Regions from separate parts of the Parashewanella tropica genome, predicted to be linked through region 2. Evidence: predicted binding sites of a transcription regulator. Region 2 holds the regulator's gene; the other holds the start of a gene.

Region 1 (4,435 bases), 1.6 Mb from region 2:
AACACTATGGCATGAAACGATTCCCGTTCCAAAGCTTCCACAATTTAAGGGAGCGTTAAGCGGACAGGCGAAACAATCCGACCCATTTTTAGAGTTGGATAACCGTCTGGGTACTCATATTTCAGCGCAGTGGTCATGGCGTGGCAAAGGGCGACTTCTGGCTGGCTATTACGATAATAATGCCAACACTAAGATAGTTAAAAATGGTCAATACGCTTGGCGTACTCGTTTTCATCACCTTGGGGTAAAGTGGCGATTGCCAGCTCGAATAGAAATGATTGCACAGTATATGAAAGGCGATACTCTAATGATGGATCCTAAAGGGTTTGATGCCGTCAATAACGACTATCAAAGTGCTAATCTGCTACTAAGTCGTCGCTGGAACCAACATACGTTGAGTGGGCGGATTGAGCATTTTTCAGTGACCGACAATGACAAAGTTGCGGTGGATAATAATAATGAGTCTGGGCGCTCACTAACCCTATCTTATCGTTATCGTATTCAGAGAGGCTGGTTTATCCATACCGAATTCAACTGGATTGACAGTGAGCGGCAAGCTCGAACCAGTATTGGTTTACCTAAACACCTTATCGAAAGACAGTGGCAGTTGGCGACTCGATATTTTTTCTAATTAAAGTTCTCGTAGGTAAATGTGCCTTTGGCGGCATTGTAGATCATCAAAGGCATTTTTGATCTGGTACGTTCTTTAAAACCTTTCTGATAATAAAAGGTGCAAATATGTTGATTGCTTTCAGCTTTAGCAACAATAGTCGTTTCAGGTGAGTTAGCATTATCAGATTCTATACGAGTTATTGTCATATCTGTATTCAACAAGCTTCTCATTGTATATGCGCAATCTCGCCCATTACTGAAGTTACCATCTCTAATTGTTGATTCAGGATAGCAGCTTCCAGAACCACTTGGGCGGTTATGTAATCCTGCTGCTCTGATGGCTGCTTCAAATCGATTGCTGGCACCACTACCTCCACGATAAGCCAAACCTAACCAGCCCGATGCAACACATTTGGAGTGAAATAATTTAGCGCTTTGCTCAAATTGTTTGAAGGTATACTGAGCAGTAGCTAGATTGGCTTCATCACTAAAAGAGATGAATTTGGGGATGGCGATGACACTTATTAATCCAATAATGATAATGGTTATCACTAGTTCGATAAGAGTAAAACCAGAATGACGCATTCATACATTCCAATAACATGAATAGGATTGAATTGTATGATAAATATAGGTTTAAGAAAAGAATCCTGAGCCATATTCTGGAATAGAAACGTACTCAGGATAGCTTCTTTGGGTAAATCAAATTGAAGATTTATTAAGCCTTGGTATTAATAATATGTCCCGCATTTCCAACAGCCTTAGGTGCTGAGCTGGCAATGAGTTGCATGGCTGTTTCGCCTTCAGCTTTTTGTTGCTGCTTGGCCATTTGCATCACTTTAACATTGGTGGTTTGTTGGTTTGCTGCTGACTGAACATTTGAACCGCTGATATCCATACATCACTCTCTTGTTACATCGATTTACTATAATATCGGCTCTAATTATCATCGCTTTAGGGATTTTTTAGTGGATAATTAATTTTCAAAATGCCAAAAATAAATAAGGCTATTTATTAATAAAAAGTGAGATATCGCACAAAGTCTTGAATAAATAACTCATATAGAATTCCGCCCCAAAATAGAATAAAAAGTCTAGTTGGGGTCGCAGTCAGTATGTTTAGAAATAAAAGCATTTCGTTTCAAATTTTATCGCTTATTACCATATTAATCGTCTTAGCATTTGCGAGTACCGCTACCTTGATATATAGGCAAGCTAAAACGCTATATTTAGAGCAAACATTAAATGATCATCAAAGTAAAATTGATACCTTGGCTAAAGCGCTTAGCGAAGAATATCAAGCATTTTTACTTTCTGCTGAACACCTTGAAGGGGCGTTGATTAATGGTTATTTGTTTGGACTCGAGCCTGCCGTTGGAGTTGATCACTTAAATGATAAAACATTGGAGCGTGTTGAGCATGAGGGCAAGCCGCTTTCCAATTTGACGCCGATCATTGATCGTTTTAAAAAAGACACCGAAGCCGATGCGACAATATTTTTGCGTGATGGTGATGATTTCATTCGGGTGATCACCACTTTAAAGAACCCCAATGGTGAAAGAGTTGTAGGCAGTTATTTAGGGAAGTCACATCCTGGTTACAACAAACTCATGGCTGGCCAATCATATTCGTCGATGGTCAAGTTATTTGGTCAAAACTATTTGGCCTATTATCGCCCGCTACTTAGTAATGGGCGGATTTATGCGCTTGCTTTTGCGGCTATCCCGTTACAAAAGGCTACGGAATCCATTTTTAACGCCATTGTAGAAGTGAAGTGGGGCAAAGGTGGCGAAAGTTTTGTGATCAGTGCCGACAGCAAAGATTCTGGCATGTATTTATTGCATCCGAATACGAATTTTATTGGTAAAAATGTTCAGCAAATCTATAGCCCAGACGGTACTCGCCCCTTTGAAAACTTGATGGATAATGTTGGTGAAGTAACCTTTTATAAAGATCAAATGGCTAAGGATATTCAGAGCAAATACTTAGTTACGTCGTTTGTACCGGGCTGGAATTGGGTGATTGGTGGAGGAACCAAGGTTTCAGAAATTACCCAAGGCAGTCATTACCTACTTAAAATCATCCTTAGTATCGCGGTTGTTGTCTGCGGTACCGTGATTGTTATTTTGTATCTAGTCATGAAAAAACTGTTGGCACCCATGGCGAAAAATCATGGTTACATGAAACGCTTAGGTGACGGTGAAGTTAGCTTAGAGGTTGAGGGTGGTGATGTAACATCAAACAATGAAATGTCTCAGTTGACAGCTGTTGTCGGCAATATGGCTGGCCGTTTATATGAGTTGACGACAGATATCAAAGACATCAGTACTTCTCTGGCCACTCAAGCGGGGCAAGCAAAAGGCAATGCTGAGGGGAGCTTACTCTCTGCTGAATCGCTGCAATCCCAAATTGAACATATTGCGACGGCAACGGAAGAAATGGCTGCGTCTGCGCAAAGTGTGGCCGAGCAGGTGGAACATATAGCCGTTAGTGTACGAGAAGCGAATGATGATGCGATTGCCGGAACGAAAGTAGTTGAGAATATGCAAGTGAAAGTGGCATCGCTTTCAGAACAAATTCAATCATCCTCTGAAGCCATTCAAACTGTTGAGGTAGAAAGCAATAATATTCAAAGCGTTACCAAAATGATTGATGAAATTGCTGAACAAACCAACCTGCTAGCGTTAAATGCTGCGATTGAAGCGGCTAGAGCAGGTGAACAAGGCCGAGGCTTTGCTGTTGTTGCGGATGAGGTAAGAAGCCTTGCTGCAAGAACTCAACAGTCAGTCAAAGAAGTGGTAGGCATTATTAGTCAGTTACAAAACAGTACCCAAACTGCGGTGAAGCTCATGAAGCTCAGTAGTGACTATGGTGTAGAAGTCGATAAGCAAGCTGAAGAAACTGGTGGTGCACTTTCTGGTATTGCCACACAAATCGCAAATATTGAACAAATGGCACAAGAAATTGCAGCGACCTCTGAGCAGCAGGCTCAAGTCAGTACCGAAATTGCTTCTAGTGCTAATGAAGTGACGATTTTAAACCAAAATAATTACGCGGCTGCACAAGACACAGCACAAAGCTCACAGGAGCTAAATCAACTATCTAATCAGTTGTCTGAGAAAGTCAGCTACTTTAAATAAACAATGAAAAAGGCTGCGATTGCAGCCTTTTAAATAGAGAAAAATTACTTTTCAGCAGCAATCACTGAAATTTCAACCAATAGCTCTTCACGTGCCATATTAGCGGTCACACAAGCTCTTGCGGGAGCATGACCTTCAGGTACCCATGCATCCCAAACTGCGTTCATATCAGCGAAGTATTGCATGTCTTTGATATAAATGGTGGCAGAAAGGATATGCTCACGGTCGCTGCCAGCTTGCTCTAGCAACGCATCTACTTTGTCTAGCATAGTTTGAGTTTGTTCGGTGATCCCTTTAGTGGCGTCTGCACATACCTGACCACATAAATAGATCGTGCCATTATGCTTAACGATACGGCTCATACGTTGCTTTGTTTCAAGTCTTTCTATGGACATTACAGCTGTTCCTTGGTTGTAATTTAGAATAAGTATTCATCAGAAGATCGAGTATGGTAACAAGAAAACCCCTACCTTAAAAACTTATATTCTTATATGTCATACAAATTGTGCGTGGTTAATTTATGAGAAAAAATTAAGGGAAAGAAGCTTAGAGACCATATACGGCCTCTGGAGAAAACAAAAGCGCCCAATAAAGAAAGTGGACGCTTGATAAGGTGAAAGAGAGTTTAATCCCAACTATTTGGTATAATCAAATACCTTAATCACTTTTCTCACACCTGTGGTA
Region 2 (4,435 bases):
TGCGTTTGGCTGAACATGACGTTAATAGCATCAACCGCCTGTAAAATGACATCCATTAACTCAGCCGTTACAGAGCGCTTACCTGTTCTGAGTAAATCAAAGGTATTTTCAGATTCGTGGCACACATCAACCATAGGGGACAAGCCTAAAAACCCTGCACCACCTTTTACAGTATGGAAGCCACGAAATATTGCATTCAATAGTTCGGTATCTTCTGGGTTATTTTCAAGATCAACTAACTGCTCTTGCAGTAGCTCAAGAATTTCGCCAGCTTCAATTAAAAAATCCTGAAGGATCTCTTCATCAACCGAAAAGTCCATCCCTATACTCCTTACAGCCCTACACGCCTGCCTTTATCGCTTCAAGTCTACGCTTAACTTTAAAAACCTAGACTCGATAACAAATCATCAACTTCATCTTGTCCAGATACCACATCATCTCTTATATCGGCATTTAAAATTGGACCTTCAGCTTCAATTTTATTTTTATTTTTCTCTTCCGGATGAGTTGACGTATGTTCGCCAAAGAGAGTCAGCATTGATACCAAGCTGCTTTCAACTTCGTGAACAAGCTCAATCACTCGTCTGATCATTTGACCGGTTATGTCTTGGAAGTCTTGAGCCATGAGAATTTGGTTAAGTAAATCACGTAATCGGGTAGAGTCGTGAGCACTTCTTTGCATCATTTCTTGAATGTCAAAACAGAGCTTTTTGAAGGTTTCAAGGTCAATATCTCGACGCATGAGCTTATCCCAAGCGGGTTGGACATTGTTGATGTTTGTGATTAAGGCATCAGCCAAAGGAAGTGATTCTTCAACCGCATCCATGGTTTTATTGGCCGCTTGTTCTGTCATATCAATAACGTAGTTCAAGCGCTCTTTAGCATCGGGAATTTCATTGTTCGTCAATTCAGTTAGGCGACTGTCTACCTGAAAGTCGATTAAAGCACTGTGAAGTTCACGAGTTAACTTGCCAATTTCATCATAAAGCTCGTTTTGAATAGGCACAGCTAGCTCTTTTACGATTTCATCAGCCTGCTGCTGTTCACCAGCCGTTAGAAGCTCAACAAGCAGTTGAGCTTTTTCAAGAGTGATCAGCCCTGAAGTTTGTTCTAGCATACAACATCCTTGCTTAGCTTAGCCCAGTCTTTCAAAAACTTTATCGAGCTTCTCTTTGAGGGTGGCGGCTGTGAATGGCTTCACAACATAACCGTTTACGCCAGCTTGAGCTGCAGCAATGATTTGCTCTCGCTTAGCTTCAGCTGTAACCATAAGTACAGGGATAGATTTGAGTTTTTCGTCGGCTCGAATAGCCTTGAGCAAGTCAATACCTTGCATGCCAGGCATATTCCAATCGGTAACCACAAAATCAAAGTCACCTTTTTGTAGCATAGGCAGTGCGGTGGTTCCGTCATCGGCTTCTTGGGTATTATTAAATCCCAAATCCCGCAACAAGTTTTTAATGATACGTCTCATCGTTGAAAAGTCATCAACAATAAGGATTTTCATATTCTTGTCCAAGGTTTCCTCCAAGGGCTTTTGTAATCTTTTATCTTTATCGTAAAAAAAGCGAACGGAAACTTATATAGACAGAGTTAACAGCCTGATAACGCTTGGATATCCAAACTGGCCGTAGCGCATCTAACAAGGATTTCCCATCAAATAAAAGTGACACTTTGTCACTAAAAATTTATAGCTTTCTATATTTTTTAATTAAACAGTCAGCCAAAAGCTGGCTTAAATTATTGTTCTGTCCAATCTCTCAGCTTACCTTTAAGTCTGAGCATAGCTTGGCTCAAAATCTGGCTTACTCTTGACTCACTGACTTCAAGAATAAGTCCGATTTCTTTTAAGTTAAGGGCTTCATCATAGTAAAGCGATAACACCAAGGCATCTCGCTCTGGTAATTGTTTAATCCCTTGAACTAAGGCCTTCTGGAAATTGTGCTCTGACAAAGTGTCAAAAGCATGATCTTCTGGCGCTTGATCTTCTCGGATCACATCATGCGATACGCCTAGATCTTCAAAGCCAACGATTTTTCCTGTCGCCACATCATTGAGAATGTGATGATATTCTTCAATCGGTAAGTTTAATTCGGCCGCAATTTCAATATCTGAAGCTTCTCTTCCTAATTCTTGCTCAAGTTTTTCAATTACCTTGTCAACCATGCGTTGATTTCGGTGAACGGATCTTGGCACCCAGTCTCCTCGACGGATTTCATCAAGCATCGCACCACGAATTCGAATACCTGCAAACGTTTCAAATTTTGCACCTTTACTGCTATCGAATTTCCCTGAGGCCTCTAAAAGCCCCATTAATCCTGCTTGTAATAGGTCATCGAGTTGAACAGATGCTGGAAGTCGCGCAAGTAGGTGGTGAGCGATTTTTTTCACCAGCGGAGCATACTGTTCGACTACATGTGTTCTATCGTCAAAACTAGTATACGCAGCGGCCTTATTCACTCACATTTTCCTCTTTATGATCTGGCCTTTTAACTAAGCGTTCAATGAAGAACTCTAAGTGCCCACCCGGCTGATCAGGTATAGGCCAGCTAATGATCTTATTGGCTAGACTGTGATAAGCAATGGTTGATGGCGATTTAGGGAAAGCTTCAACAACCAACTTTTGTTTCCGCACTGATTTACGAACATTGTCGTCATAAGGCACTGTAGCTACAAGCTCCAAAGCGACATCTAAGAAACGATCGGTCACTTTACTGAGTTTGGCAAACAATTCCATACCTTCTCTCAGGCTACGAACCATATTAGCTACAATTTTGAAGCGGAATACGCCATGTTCACGACTGAGGATTTTGATAAGTGCATAAGCATCGGTAATGGACGTTGGTTCGTCACATACTACGATGAGTACATCTTGAGAAGCTCTGGCAAAACTCAATACCATGTCTGAGATACCGGCAGCGGTATCAACAATTAATACGTCAAATTGCGTTCTCATTTCACTGAACGCTCGAATCAATCCAACGTGTTGAGCAGGAGTAAGCTCAACCATATTTTGTGAGCCTGATGTCGCAGGGATAATACCTATTCCCTTAGGGCCACGAACGATGACGTCATCTAATTCACTTTCACCAGTAAGTACATGAGAAAGATTCTTTTCAGCGCGGATACCTAACATGACATCTACGTTGGCCAAACCCAAATCGGCGTCCAGTATTAATACACGCTTGCCTTTTTCTGCAAGGGCGACTGCTGTATTAATGGAAACGCTGGTTTTACCAACACCACCTTTACCACCACTTACAGCAATAACTTTCACTTTTTCGTTATTTGGTTGATTCATCATACGTAAACCGCTTGCTTGATCTTGGGTCATAGCTTTACTCAAACTGTTAAAGCGAACTTGGCTTCGCTTTACCTGCTATAAAATCTGTCGTTAATCTTAGTAAAGTTCGTTATTGCGAACTTCCCAATCAGAATTCGTATTATGTACGAAATCGGGTTTTGATTCATCTAATACTGACAATGCTTGTTCGGCTAATTTGTAAGAATCTGCCACATGCATGTCTTCAGGAACCCGTTGTCCGTCTGTTACATATCCTAAGGAAAGTTGGTTTTCAATCACCACACTTAATGCCGCAGCTAATGAAACAGACTCATCTAATTTGGTTAATATCGCACCCGCCAATGGTACACGCTGAAAATGTTCTACAGCTTCTTGCAACACTCGACGTTGAGATGTTGCAGACAATACCAGATAATTTCGAATTGGTATGCGTTTATTTTCAGCTAAGTTGTCCAATTGTTGATATAGACGCAAATCTCTTTGCCCCATACCGGCTGTATCTATCAATACTAGTTTACGATTTCTAAATTGATACAGTATTTGTTCTAACTCATTTAGGTCATGAGCAAGCTTTACTGGACACCCCATAATTTTGCCATAAGTTGCCAGCTGCTCATAGGCTCCAATGCGATAATGATCCATTGTAACCAAGGCTACTTGATCACTGCCATGTTTAGCAGCAAATCGAGCTGCAATTTTAGCTAGACTGGTTGTTTTACCAACACCTGTTGGTCCTACTAGTGCAACAACCCCACCACGATTAACAATATCGTCACCTTGGTTGTCGAGTAAATTAGCTAAGCTTCTTGGTAATGCGCTCACCAACTCCGCTGGCGAGTAGTGAGAAGCCAATTCAGCAAGTTGCTTGGCAAGCGGCATAGAAAATTCAGCTTCGATTAACTTGCTTTCTAGCATAGAGCCAACTGGGTCAACACGTTGTTTTTGCTCATTTAGCAAGCTTGAAACTTGATGAGTCAATAAGTTACGTAACGATGCAAGCTCATCACGCATCTGCTGCATTTCATTATTGGTAGTTGGAGCTGCTTTGTTTTTTTCTGGGCTTGGAGTGAAGGTCGCAGCTTGAGGTTGTTGCTGCTTAGCCTCTTCCATACCTCTTGCCCAAGCAGGCAA

The links. The regulator FliA, encoded in region 2, starts transcription of late flagellar genes. The targets are predictions, from matches to a motif close to CTAAAGNTNNNNNNNNNNNNGCCGATA.
Region 1: the regulator FliA is predicted to act here: its motif matches at 1,544-1,570, upstream of E2H97_RS01885 (cytoplasmic protein).

The regions. Positions count from the first base shown of each region.
Region 1 is NZ_CP037951.1:441,728-446,162, forward strand. It holds gene E2H97_RS01875 (hypothetical protein) at 1-631, shown strand, start outside; gene E2H97_RS01880 (prepilin-type N-terminal cleavage/methylation domain-containing protein) at 628-1,197, opposite strand; gene E2H97_RS01885 (cytoplasmic protein) at 1,331-1,510, opposite strand; gene E2H97_RS01890 (methyl-accepting chemotaxis protein) at 1,727-3,751, shown strand; gene E2H97_RS01895 (RidA family protein) at 3,796-4,146, opposite strand; gene dolP (division/outer membrane stress-associated lipid-binding lipoprotein) at 4,387-4,435, opposite strand, start outside.
Region 2 is NZ_CP037951.1:3,048,879-3,053,313, forward strand. It holds gene E2H97_RS13400 (chemotaxis protein CheA) at 1-320, opposite strand, end outside; gene E2H97_RS13405 (protein phosphatase CheZ) at 380-1,117, opposite strand; gene cheY (chemotaxis response regulator CheY) at 1,136-1,519, opposite strand; gene E2H97_RS13415 (RNA polymerase sigma factor FliA) at 1,741-2,460, opposite strand; gene E2H97_RS13420 (MinD/ParA family protein) at 2,453-3,334, opposite strand; gene flhF (flagellar biosynthesis GTPase FlhF) at 3,401-4,435, opposite strand, start outside.